Regions from separate parts of the Arthrobacter sp. V1I7 genome, predicted to be linked through region 1. Evidence: riboswitches for the same ligand, from Rfam matches in the RefSeq annotation. Region 1 holds a riboswitch; each other region holds the start of a gene.
What was found. Region 1 has a riboswitch for thiamine pyrophosphate ahead of thiO (glycine oxidase ThiO). Riboswitches for the same ligand answer to the same signal wherever they lie in the genome.
Positions count from the first base shown of each region.

Region 2: it holds a riboswitch for thiamine pyrophosphate, as region 1 does, so the genes downstream of both, QFZ69_RS00415 (ECF transporter S component) here and thiO (glycine oxidase ThiO) in region 1, are expected to answer to the same signal.
Region 3: it holds a riboswitch for thiamine pyrophosphate, as region 1 does, so the genes downstream of both, QFZ69_RS07630 (bifunctional hydroxymethylpyrimidine kinase/phosphomethylpyrimidine kinase) here and thiO (glycine oxidase ThiO) in region 1, are expected to answer to the same signal.

Region 1 covers NZ_JAUSYS010000001.1:1,042,202-1,046,404, forward strand. The annotation lists gene QFZ69_RS04985 (RNB domain-containing ribonuclease) at 1-937, opposite strand, end outside; gene QFZ69_RS04990 (ferritin-like fold-containing protein) at 979-1,650, shown strand; gene thiE (thiamine phosphate synthase) at 1,671-2,366, opposite strand; TPP riboswitch at 2,398-2,516, shown strand; gene thiO (glycine oxidase ThiO) at 2,522-3,907, shown strand; gene thiS (sulfur carrier protein ThiS) at 3,904-4,140, shown strand; gene QFZ69_RS05010 (thiazole synthase) at 4,146-4,203, shown strand, end outside.
Region 2 covers NZ_JAUSYS010000001.1:97,779-101,981, forward strand. The annotation lists gene QFZ69_RS00395 (Na+/H+ antiporter subunit E) at 1-244, shown strand, start outside; gene QFZ69_RS00400 (monovalent cation/H+ antiporter complex subunit F) at 241-519, shown strand; gene mnhG (monovalent cation/H(+) antiporter subunit G) at 509-925, shown strand; gene QFZ69_RS00410 (DUF4235 domain-containing protein) at 1,009-1,272, opposite strand; TPP riboswitch at 1,470-1,608, shown strand; gene QFZ69_RS00415 (ECF transporter S component) at 1,676-2,308, shown strand; gene QFZ69_RS00420 (ABC transporter ATP-binding protein) at 2,355-3,980, shown strand; gene QFZ69_RS00425 (energy-coupling factor transporter transmembrane protein EcfT) at 3,977-4,203, shown strand, end outside.
Region 3 covers NZ_JAUSYS010000001.1:1,630,323-1,634,525, forward strand. The annotation lists gene QFZ69_RS07625 (Rne/Rng family ribonuclease) at 1-2,021, shown strand, start outside; TPP riboswitch at 2,138-2,235, shown strand; gene QFZ69_RS07630 (bifunctional hydroxymethylpyrimidine kinase/phosphomethylpyrimidine kinase) at 2,218-3,891, shown strand.

The sequences.
Region 1 (4,203 bases):
TCGCCAGCTGCTGCGGGTCTGTCGGGTCCAGGGTGCGCAGGTATTCGCCGTAGCTCATCTCCCCGTCCCAGGGCTTGCCCAGGGCGCGGGTCTGACGGTGGAAGTGGGCCAGCGAGTTCTCGTCCGGGGCGGGCATGGTGCGGAGGATGCCGACCTTGCCTTCGAGCATGATCCCTGCGGCCGCCATCCCGGTCATGAGCGAAATCTGGGCGTTCCAGTCCTCCACCGGCAGCGGCGGGGCCGCGACGATCCGGTAGCCGCCGTCGGGCAGCTGTTCGATCTCCTGTTCCGGCATATTCAGGCTGGCGCCGCCGCGGAGCCGCTCCAGCTCCACCCGCTTGATCCCGACTTCCTTGAGCAACTGCAGCACGGGCGCCGCGGAGCCGGCGTCGAGCTCCGCCTGGACACCCTGGTAGCTGAGTTTGGCCCGGCTGCGGACGCGGGCCCGGCGCACCAGCACCGAGGAGACCTCGGCGTCGGCATCGAGCTCGAATTCCCAGACGAAAGCGGCGCACAGCTGCCCGGCGAGCAGGCTGCCGGCTTCCTCGCTGATGACCTCCGGATGCAGCGGGATCCGGCCGTCCGGGGTGTAGAAGGTCTGGCCGCGGCGGCGGGTCTCAGCGTCGAGCACCCCGCCGGGGGAGACGAAGGAGGGAACGTCCGCGATGGCGTAGTGCACTTTGTAGCCCGTGCCGGCGCGGGCAATGTGGAGGGCCTGGTCCAGGTCCGTGGAGGACTCCGGATCGATGGTCACGAAGTCGATGTGGGTGAAGTCGAGCTCCGGCAGCTCATGCCCGGCCACGGCCTCCTTGGCTTCCCGCAGGACGTCTTCCGGGAACGGTCCGGGCAGTTCCAGCGTGGTGCGCAGCGCGGTCAGCGCCAGGGCAAGCTGGTTCTCCTGCCGGTGGATGCTGGGGGTCAGGCGATGATGGGACACGAAAATCAGGTTAGCCCGAAATGCGCTATTAGTCTTGGATCATGAGCACATCCCCGGCTGATCCTGCCCGCTACAACAGCTTCCTGAGGGATCTGCTCGGCGTGATGGCCTACGGGGAGCTGTCGGCCTTCGAACGCTTGTCCTCCGATGCCCGCTATTCGCCCACCCTGCACGACCGCGCCGTGCTGGGCAGGATCGCCGTGCTCGAATTCCAGCACTATGAGCTGGTCAGCGCCCGGCTTGATGAAATGGGCCTGGACCCGGAGGTGGCCATGCTCCCCTTCCAGCCTTCCGTGGACCACTTCCACGAGCGCACCCGCCCGGCGGACTGGTTTGAATCGCTCATGAAGGCGTACGTGATCGACACCGTCTCCGCGGATTTCTACCGCGCCGTGGCCCGTCATGTGGACGCCTCGACCCGCCGGCTGGTGGAACGGATCCAGGCCGATGAAGAGGCCACGGCGGTGCTGCGGGACCGGCTCAAGACGGCCCTTGCCGAGGACCCGCGGCTGGCTTCCCGGCTGGCGCTGTGGGCGAGGCGGCTGCTGGGGGAGGTCCTGACCCAGGCCCGGCGGGTCGGCTTCGAGCACGCGTTCCTGGGCGGCCTGATCGGCGAGGACGAGGAGGGGTCCCGGGAATTGGTCCGGGACCTGGCGGCCCAACTCGTGGCCAATCACTCGCGCCGGATGACGCAGCTGGGGCTGGCCGGCTGAGCAGACAGCCCGGACCGGACTCAGTTCTCCGCGGCGTCGAGCGCGGCGAGCAGGGCCCGGGCGGCTGCGGCCGGATCGTCAGCCTCGGTGATCGCCCGGACCACGACGATCCTATGTGCACCCGCTTCCACCACCTGCTCCACGTTCCCCAGGTCAATGCCGCCGATCGCGAACCACGGCACTACCCCCGCGACCTTTCCCTCGTCCGCGGCTTCGGCCCGGCGGATCGCCGCAGCGGCATACCGCACCAGCTCCAGTCCGACGGCGGCGCGGCCCGGCTTGGTGGGAGTGGCCCAGACGGGGCCCACGCAGAAGTAGTCCAGCCCGCTGCGGCCCGGCGAGGCCATGATCGCGGCGTCCACCTGGTCCGTGTCATGCGTGGACAGCCCGATCACGGCCTCCTTGCCGAGGAAGCTCCTGGCGGCCGCGAGCGTGATGTCCTTCTGGCCCACGTGGAACACGGGCGCGCCGGACAGTGCGGCCAGATCCGCGCGGTCGTTGACCGCCCAGAGACGTCCGTGCCGGCGGGCGGACTGCTGCAGGACCTCGAGCAGCTCGAGTTCCTCGGCCGCCTCAAGGGACTTGTCGCGCAGCTGGATGATATCGACGCCGCCGGCAAAGGCGGCATCCACGAAGGACTCAAAGTCGCCGCGGCCCCTGCGGGCATCGGTGCACAGGTACAGGCGGGCGGTGGTGTGGACGTCATCGCGGCTCATGCCCCAAGCCTAGTTCCTCTAAACTGGGCCCATACCGCGGGAGCCCGCTGCAGGACCATGCGCCAACTGGTGTGCGGCACTGCAGGGCTGAGAGGGCATCAGAGCCGACCGCTTGACCTGATCCGGTTAGTACCGGCGTAGGGAAGGAATCCGCCATGGGCACTCCAGCCGGCTTGAGAGATGCGCGCGCCGCGGCGCCGCATGACGCGGCCGCCGGGCAATGTTACGACGTGGCCGTGATCGGCGGCGGCGTCGTCGGGCACGGTATCGCGTGGGAGATGCGTCGCTCGGGCCGGACCGTGGCCCTGATCGACGACGCCCCCGGCACCGGCGCCAGCTGGGCTGCGGCCGGCATGCTTGCCCCGGTGAGTGAACTCCACTACCAGGAGGAGGACCTGCTGGAGCTGATGCTCGAGTCCTCCCGGCTGTGGCCCGACTTCGCGGCGCAGCTCCGGCCCGTCGCCGCGGAACCCTCCGACGGCGGCGGCAACAGGGCAGCCGCCGGAACCGGAGCAGCCAGTGGGACGGGTTACCTCACGACGCCGACCCTCGCCGTCGGCGCCGATGCCGCCGACCGCCGGGTGCTCGCGGACCTCCGGACCGTGCAGGAGGCCTGCGGACTCTCGGTGGAGCCCCTCACCGTGCGCGAGGCCCGCGGACGCGAACCCCTGCTGAGCCCGGGCATTTCCTGCGCCTTCGACATTCCGGCCGACCACCAGGTGGACCCCCGGGCCCTGCTCGCCAGGATCGCGGCGCTGCTGGGGGCGGACAGCGGGAGCCATGCCGTGCAGCGCCGCGCCGCGGGGCTGCTCTGGCAGGACGGACGCGTCGCCGGCGTCAGCCTGGCGGGCGGAGGGGAGGTCCGCGCCGGGGAGACCATCGTGGCCAACGGCCTGGGTGCTGCCGGGCTTGGCGGGCTCCCGCAGGGACTGCGCCTGCCGCTGCGGCCGGTCCACGGCGACATTCTCCGGCTCCGGGTGCCGGCCCGGCTCCGGCCGCTGCTGGGCTCCACCGTGCGGGGCCTGGTCCGCGGCGTGCCGGTGTACATCGTCCCGCGCCAGGACGGCACCGTGGTGATCGGGGCCACCCAGCGCGAAGATGCCCTCGCGGAGCCGGCCGCGTCCGGTGCGGGCGCGGTCTCCGCCGGGGGCGTGTATCAGCTGCTGCGGGACGCCCAGCAGCTGCTGCCCGCCGTCGCCGAATTGGAACTGCTGGAAGCCACCGCCCGGGCCCGGCCTGCGACACCGGACAACGCCCCGCTGCTGGGCCGCGTTGCAGACCTGGCCGCCGGCCGCCCGGCGGACGTCGCGGGAGTTCTTGTCGCTACCGGCTTCTTCCGGCACGGCATCCTGCTGACGCCCGTGGCCGCGCGGATCTGCCGGCAGCTGCTGGACGGCACGGCGGACCCTCGCTGGACCCGCTTCCGGCCGGACAGATTCTCCGCCGGCGCTTCCAATCCGGGCCCCCGGACCCCGATCCCCCGGACCCCGAAACCCCCGTACCCCAGCCCCCACCTCGAGCGCAGCAAGGAAACACCATGAAGATCAGACTCAACGGCCTGGACCACACAGTCCCCGACGGCGCCTCCGTCAGCACCCTGGTCAGCCAGATCACCGGGCGGATGCTGGCCCCGAACGGGCAGGCAGCGGACGGCCGGAAACTCGGCGTCGCCGTTGCCCGCAACGCCGGGGTGGTGCCCCGCAGCCAGTGGCACGGCACGGCGCTCGCCGCCGGGGACGACGTCGAACTGGTTACGGCAGTACAGGGAGGTTGAGCAGCATGGCAGCAACTACACGCACCGCAACTCCGGGGGCATCGCAGGGCACCGGGGATGCGT
Region 2 (4,203 bases), 940 kb from region 1:
GCTGCGAAGCCATTCGGACCTGCTGGTGACCGCGACCGGGCACGTGCTTTCGCTGATTCCGGGCTCGCTGGTAGTGGAGGTGGACAGATCAACGTCCACGCTCTACATCCACGGCATCAACGTCCGCAACCCCGAGGACGCCGCCAGGCTCCGCAAGGAGGTCCGGGACACCGAGGCCGGGCTGATCCGGATCATGGGCACCAGGGACGAACTGTCCGCACTCAAGCAGGAGGTGGGCGCATGATGCAGCTCGTCCTGACCGTGACCGCCGTCGTGCTGTCCCTGGCCGCCGCCGGTGCCATCATCCGGATTGCGAGGGGCCCGTCGCTGCTGGACCGGGTGCTGGCCGCCGACGTGCTGCTGGCCATCCTGGGCGCCGCACTGTGCATCGACATGGCGCTGAACCGGCACCTCAACAACCTCATGCTGCTCGTGGCGGTATCCATCATCGGGTTCATCGGTTCGGTCACCGTTGCCCGGTTCGTCGCCGACCGGCGGGAGCAAGCCCGTGAATCCTGAAACATTCTCCGGCGATACGGTGATCGACGCCGTCTCGGCGGTGTTCATGGTGGTGGGAGCCCTGATGTCCCTCGGCGCGGCAATCGGCCTGCTGCGGTTCCCCGATCTCATGAGCAGGATGCACGCGGCGACGAAGCCGCAAGTGCTGGGGCTGTTCCTGCTGCTCTGCGCCGTGGGACTCCAGCTGCGCACCTGGTGGGTCTGGCCCGTCCTGATCGTCGCCTGGATCTTCCAGCTGCTCACCGTTCCGGTGTCCGCCCATATGGTGGGCCGGGCCGGTTACCGCACCAGGCACCTCCACCGGGAGCTGCTGAGCGCAGATGAGCTTGAGGCCGTGGTGCAGCAGGCGGCGGGCGCGAGCGGATTCCCGGACGACAGCGACGGCCAGACGGGCCGCCGCCGGTAAGGGTGCCGGCAAGGGGTACCGGTAAGCGCCGCCGGTAAGGGGTGCCGGTACAGGTGCTGCCCGGGGTGGCCTGCCTTGTCTGCCTAGACGATGTCCTGCGACTTGGCGAAGCGGGTGATGGCGCGCTGGGTGCCGCGGTTGGCGAGGACCTGGATGATGGCGCTGACCGAGGCGGAGATCAGCGCGAATGTCAGGGCCGAGCGCAGCGTGGTGGGGATGTCATCATCGTGGCCCTTGGGCGGCTTGTTGCCGGTGGACTTTTCCCAGACGGTGTCGACGATCTTGGTGCCGACGAACCCGGCGAGCAGGCTGATGCCGGTGCCGAGCAGCTTGATGAAGATGTTCATTCTTCGGACTCCTTCGGGGAGGGAACGGGGCTTCCCCCAGCCTAGCGTCCCGGCCCTGACCGGAGGGACCCGACGGTTCGGACCCCGCCTGATGGCCCGGCGGGTGCGGCCGGGGCGTGATCCGGCGGGAATGTGACGGCCGCCAACGGAAACCCGGCCGGCCGGGTGTAAACTGGCAGCGCCCACAAGGGTGATCTTAAAAACGACAGGGGAGCGCCGCCGTCGGCAGCTGGAGGAATCCAGGGACCATCGGTGGGCGCTGAGAGTGCGGACAGCCGCAGACCCTCGAACCTGATCCGGTTAGTACCGGCGCAAGGGAGTCGAGTTCTCAGAGTGCCCGGCGGGGCGGCGGAAGCCGCGGCCGGCCGGTGCACTCTCCCCTCCTGTTCCTCAGGAGGACGATATGACTGACATTTCTGCCAAGCAGGGCCTGGCCCGGCGCAACTACAACTGGCGCGTGGTGGACATTGTGGTGGCTGCCCTGATCGCGGTTGCCGGCGGGGTTGTCTTCTGGGCCTGGTCCCAGGGCGCCAACCTTATTTCTGCTCCGGTCAACGCGCTGTACCCGCCGCTGACCGGGCTCTACGCCGGCGGCTGGATGATTCCCGCCGTGCTGGGCATGCTCATTATCCGCAAGCCGGGGGCGGCCCTCTTCTGCGAAACCGTGGCGGCCACCGGCGAGCTGATCATGGGGTCCCAGTACGGAACGACGGTGCTGATCTCCGGCCTCCTGCAGGGACTCGGCGCGGAGCTCGTGTTCGCCGCCGTGGTCTACAAGAAGTTCAACCTGCCGGTGTCGCTGCTGGCCGGTGCCGGCGCAGGCCTCTTCTGCGGCCTCAACGACTCGTTCCTGCCCTGGGGCTGGAACATCGCCTACGCCGGCGGCGACAAGCTCGCCTACATCATCTTCACCGCCGTCTCCGGTGCGGTGATCGCCGGTGGACTGTCCTGGCTCGCCACCCGGGGCCTGGCAAAGACCGGGGTGCTGAGCTCCTTCCCCTCGCGCAAGGCCGCCACGGAGCCCGTGTTCTCCTGAAGACTGCACTGCTCCGGGCGGAGTCAGCAATGACGGGCCGCGGCTCATGAGCACCGCCGACCGAGTCCGCCCGGCCGGGGTCACGGCCCGCGGCTGGGGCTGGCGGCACGCGGGCCGGTCCCGGCCCGCGGTCAACGGGCTGGATCTGGACATCAGCCCCGGGGAACGGGTGCTGCTGCTGGGGCCATCGGGCTCGGGCAAATCAACGCTGCTCCACGCCCTCGCAGGGGTCCTCGGCGACAACGCCGCCGACGCCCTCGGCGACAACTCAGGCGCGGTGACCGCTGAAGACTCTGACGAAACCGGCACGCTGCACATCGACGGTGCCGCCCCGCGGGCGCAGCGGGGCCGGGCCGGGCTCGTACAACAGGACCCGGAAACCCAGGTGGTGCTCTCCCGCCTCGGTGACGACGTCGCGTTCGGAGCGGAGAACCTGTCGGTTCCGGCGGCCGAGATCTGGACCCGGGTCGGGGAAGCGCTCGACGACGTCGGGCTGGGCCGGCTGCCGCTGGACCATCCGACCTCGGCCCTGTCCGGCGGACAGAAGCAGCGGCTGGCCCTCGCCGGAATCCTGGCGATGCGTCCGGGGCTGATCCTGCTTGACGAACCCACCGCCAACCTCGACCCGGCCGGCGTCCTGGAAGTACGGGACGCCGTGGGCCGGTGCCTGGACAAAACCGGGGCCACCCTCGTGGTCGTGGAGCACCGGGTCTCCGTGTGGAAAGACCTCGTGGACCGGATCGTGGTCCTCCAGCCCGGCACCGCGACGGAACCGGCCGTGCTGATCGACGGTCCGCCGGACCGGGTCCTGGCACAGGCGCGGGACATGCTCACCGCCGCGGGCGTCTGGGTCCCCGGCTACGTGCCGCGGACCCGGGGCCGTACGGGGCCGGCAACTCCCGTGGGCTCTGCGGGAACCGGCAGGCCCGGAGGGCACGACGCCGGGACGCTGCTGATGACTGCCGAGAACCTGGCCGTCTCCCGCGACCGCGGCCGCCGTTCCGGTGTGCGCGGGGGCTTCCGCACGATCCCTCCGGTAGCGGTGCAGTCCGGCATCACCGCCCGGGTCCGGGCCGGCGAAGCCCTGACCATCACGGGCCCCAACGGCTCCGGAAAGTCGACCTTCGCCCTGACCCTGGCCGGCCTGCTGGCGCCGGTCTCCGGGGCCGTCTCCGCAACGCTGGAGCTGAGCGCCGGCGCGGGGATCGATCCGTACAAGTGGAAGGCGCAGCAGCTGATTGCCCGGATCGGAACGGTCTTCCAGGAACCGGAGCACCAGTTCGTCACCGGCCGGGTGCTCGACGAGTTGATGTTCGGCCCCCGGCACCTCGGCCGTGGAGAAGAACGGGTGGACGAGTTGCTGGAGCGGCTGCGGCTGACCGAGCTGGTGGACGCCAACCCTTACACGCTCTCCGGCGGCGAAAAGCGCCGGCTCTCGGTGGCCACCGTGCTCGCGGCCCATCCGCAGGTGCTCGTGCTGGACGAGCCCACCTTCGGCCAGGATGCCAACACCTGGTCCGAGCTGGCATCCTTCCTCTCCGAGCTCCTCGACGCCGGCACCGCCGTCGTGTCCGTCACCCACGACGCGGAATTCACCGCCGTGCTCGGCGGCACCGAACTCAGCCTCAACACCCCGGGCCGGCGGGACCCGGACCCGGTGAAGGCGCCATGAGGGATGTCCTGAACCTGCGCGGCAACCAGGCGCTGCTGACCCGGGCGAACCCGCTGGCCAAGTTCGCCGCCGTCGTGCTGATTACGCTGGTGTTGGCGTTGTCCATCGACTGGGTTTCCGCCTCGGTGGCGCTGGTCTTTGAAGTGGCTCTGTTTCCGCTCGCCGGACTGAGCCTTGCGTTGCTGTGGCAACGCGGCTGGCCGCTGATCCTGGCGGCGGGACT
Region 3 (4,203 bases), 590 kb from region 1:
TCCTGGCCGAGCACTTCGTGTCCAAGACGCAGCAGGACTCCCTGATCGGCAATGTCTACCTGGGCAAGGTCCAGAACGTGCTGCCGTCCATGGAAGCCGCCTTCGTGGATATCGGACGTGGCCGCAACGCCGTGCTCTACGCCGGTGAAGTCAACTGGGAAGCCGTCAACCTTGAGGGCAAGCAGCGCCGGATCGAGAACGCGCTGAAGTCCGGCGACTCCGTGCTGGTCCAGGTCACCAAGGACCCTGTCGGCCACAAGGGCGCCCGCCTCACCAGCCAGATCTCGCTGCCCGGCCGGTACCTGGTGTACGTGCCCGGCGGTTCCATGACCGGCATCTCCCGCAAGCTGCCCGACGTCGAACGCAACCGCCTCAAGCGGATCCTCAAGGACCGCCTGCCGGAAAACGCCGGCGTGATTGTCCGCACCGCGGCCGAGGGCGCCTCCGAGGAAGAGCTGACCCACGACATCAACCGGCTCCGCGCGCAATGGGAAGGCATCGAAGGCCAGTCGACGTCGACCAAGATCCTCGCCCCCGAGCTGCTCTACGGCGAACCTGACCTGACCATCAAGGTGGTCCGTGACGTCTTCAACGAGGACTTCTCCAAGCTGATCGTCTCCGGCGAGGAAGCCTGGGACACCATCGAGGCCTACGTCACCTATGTGGCGCCGGACCTCGTGGGCCGGCTCGAGAAGTGGACCAAGGACACGGACATCTTCGCGGCCTGGCGGATCGACGAGCAGATCCACAAGGCACTGGACCGCAAGGTTTTCCTGCCGTCCGGCGGATCCCTGGTGATCGACCGCACCGAAGCCATGACCGTGGTGGACGTCAACACCGGGAAGTTCACCGGCAGCGGCGGCAACCTCGAGGAAACCGTCACCAAGAACAACCTGGAAGCGGCCGAGGAAGTCGTCCGGCAGCTCCGGCTCCGCGACATCGGCGGCATCATCGTGATCGACTTCATCGACATGGTGCTGGAATCGAACCGCGACCTCGTACTGCGCCGCATGGTGGAGTGCCTCGGCCGAGACCGTACCAAGCACCAGGTGGCCGAAGTGACCTCGCTCGGGCTCGTGCAGATGACTCGCAAGCGGATGGGCACCGGGCTGCTGGAAGTCTTTGGCGAGCAGTGCGAAACCTGCGCCGGCCGCGGCATCGTCACGCACGACGAGCCCGTCGAGCACCGCCGCGCCAACGTCGTAGCCGCAGAGCACCACGTCCCGCGGATCGAGAACCAGCCCGCTGCCCGCACCGAGCGCAAGGGCCGCCGCCGTGGCAGGGGCGGGCAGGGCGGGCCGGAGTCCGCTCCGTCGGCACCCGCAGCCATCCACCCGGAGCCCACGGAGGCCGAGCGCCACGCCAAGGCAGAGGCGACCCGGGCTGCCCTCGCGAACATCGCGGCCGCCGCGCACGCCGCCCACCTGCACGAGGGGGAAGCGGCAGCCCGGCACGACGCCGACACCCGCCAGGCCGAGACCCGACAGGCCGCAGCCGAGACCGCCCGGCAGTTCGTTGCAACAGAGGAAGCAGCCGGACGTCCCGCTGCCGTGCTGACCTTCGGCGGCGAGCAGGTGGTGCTGCCGTACGTGGAGCACGCCGAGGAGGGGACGGCACCCGCCCTGACCCTTGACCTGCTGACGGAGGCCTTCGCCCATCTGGGCGACACCGAGGAAAGCAAGCCCGCCGCCGAGCAGGTTTCCGCGGCCAAGGCCACGGCACCGGCCCAGGCACCGGCAGCGGCACAGGCGCCTGCACCGGCACTGGCGAGGGCCGACGTCGGGACCGGTACCTCCAGGGGCCGCCGCGTGCGCCGCAACCGGAGCGCCAGCCGCGCCCAGGGCGCAGCCAACGAGACGTCCATTGAACACCGTGAGGCAGCCGAGCAACGGAACGCAACGGCCGCGGCCGGAGCCGTGCACGAGGCCAAGGCACCTTCCCCGGACAAGGCAGCGGCAAAGCCGGCCGCGGCGAACGAACCGATCATCCTCGGCGTCGGCGTCCCGGCGTCGGAGCTGTAGCCCGGAAGCCCAACGAGGCAATCCAGCATGGCCGCGGGTGCGGTCCGGACCCGGCGTAGCAATTCGCCGGGGTTTGGGCCGCACCCGTGGTTCGTTAAGCGCTGCGGCTAGGCTGGAGAACTGACACGGGGTGCCGCGCAACGAGCCGGCTGAGATCCAGACCCGTTGAACCTGTCCGGTTAGCACCGGCGAAGGGATGTCCATCGTGGCTTCAGTCGTTCTTCCGTCCGCATTTCTGCCCCCCGCGCCGACTACCGCTCCGGCCCGGATCCCGCGGGTGCTGGCCATCGCCGGTTCGGACCCCTCCGGCGGCGCGGGCATCCAGGCCGACCTGAAAAGCATTGCCGCGCACGGCGGCTACGGCATGGCCGCCATCACCGCCCTCACGGCCCAGAACACCCGCGGCGTCCGGGCCGTCCACGTTCCGCCGGCCGCCTTCCTGACCGCCCAGCTGGACGCCGTGAGCGCGGACATCGGCATCGACGCCGTCAAGATCGGCATGCTGGGCGACGCCGCCGTCATCGACGCCGTCCGGCGCTGGCTGGAACACGCCCGGCCCGGCGTCGTCGTCCTGGACCCGGTGATGGTGGCCACCAGCGGGGACCGGCTGCTGCCGGAAGCAGCCGAGACGGCCCTGCACGCGCTGCTGCCCCTCGCGGACCTCGTCACGCCCAATCTCGCCGAACTCGCCCTGCTGCTCCGGGAACCCGTCGCGGCCGACTGGGCCGAGGCCCTGGCCCAGGGCAAGCGGCTCGCCGCCCTGAGCGGCACCACGGTCCTGGTGAAGGGCGGCCATCTGGAAGGAAATGCCGACGGCGGCGCCGGAGCCGAACCCGGCACCGCCGGGGGCGAATTCGGCCACGACGGCGGGTGCCCGGATGCGCTCGTCAACACCGGGGGACTGCTGGACCAGGAGACGGTAGTGGTGACGGGCCGACGCGTGCCCACCAGCAACAGCCACGGCACCGGTTGCTCGCTGTCCTCGGCACTGGCGACGGTGCAGGCCCGGGTGGGGGACTGGGAAGCGGCGCTGCGCGAGGTCAAGCCCTGGCTCGAAGGTGCGCTGCGCAGCTCGGAGCACCTCGACGTCGGCACCGGCAACGGTCCGGTGCACCATTTCCACCACGTCCAGCACCTGACCTCGGACCACGGCACCACGGATCACGGCACCGCGGACCACGGCCTGGCTCAGGGTCCCGGGGACCGCCGGGTCCCGGCCGAGGGGGAGTTTGTCGCTGCCCTCGGGGCCGGCGCGGCCCCGGACCTCGACGAGATCTACGGCCTGGAGTTCATCCGGAGGCTGGCGGACGGCACGCTCCCCGAGCGGGAGTTCGCCTACTATCTGGCCCAGGACGCCCTCTACCTCAATGGCTACTCGCGGGTGCTGGCCCGGGCGGCCGCACTCGCACCCGCCGAAGCCGAACAGCTCTTCTGGGCCCGATCCGCCCAGCAGTGCCTGGAAGTCGAATCCGAGCTGCACCGGAGCTGGCTCAGCACCCGCACCGTGGAGGGAACGCTTGGGCCGGTGACGAAGTCCTATGTGGACCACCTGCTGGCGGCCTCGGTCTCCGGCAGCTACGGGGTGCTGGTCGCGGCCGCCCTGCCGTGCTTCTGGCTCTATGCCGTGGTCGGCGCGGAACTCCACGCGCAGTTCCTGGCCGCCGGTGCCGCCGAAGCGCACCCCTACGCCGACTGGCTGCGGACGTACGCCGACGAGGACTTCGCCGCGGCGACGCGGCAGGCCATCGCCATCACGGACGACGCGGCGCGCCGCGCCTCAGCCGGCGAACGGGACGCCATGGCCCTGGCTTTCAGGCAGTCGGCCCGTTACGAAGTCGCCTTCTTCGACGCGCCGAGACTGCACGCCTGACCGGCGGGGACCCGGCCAGCCTGTACGATGGTGGGGCACGGTTCCGGAAGTCGTTGCAGGAATGCTCTGCCTTAATGGAGTTAAGTCCGTCACGCATGGCCCGCCGGAGCCAGCCTCATTTGCGGCCGAAGGCAAAATTAGCGTAGTCTAGATCTTCGGTGCTTACGCCAACACTTGGGTTATGACCTTGAGGACAATCCGTTTTCGGATTTGACCACGGGATAGCTCATGGGTTCCCCCGGGGAGCCCACCGGCGTTGAGGCACAGCGTGAGCCAGCCAAACAACTTGGACCAGGTTCCGCACGCAAATCT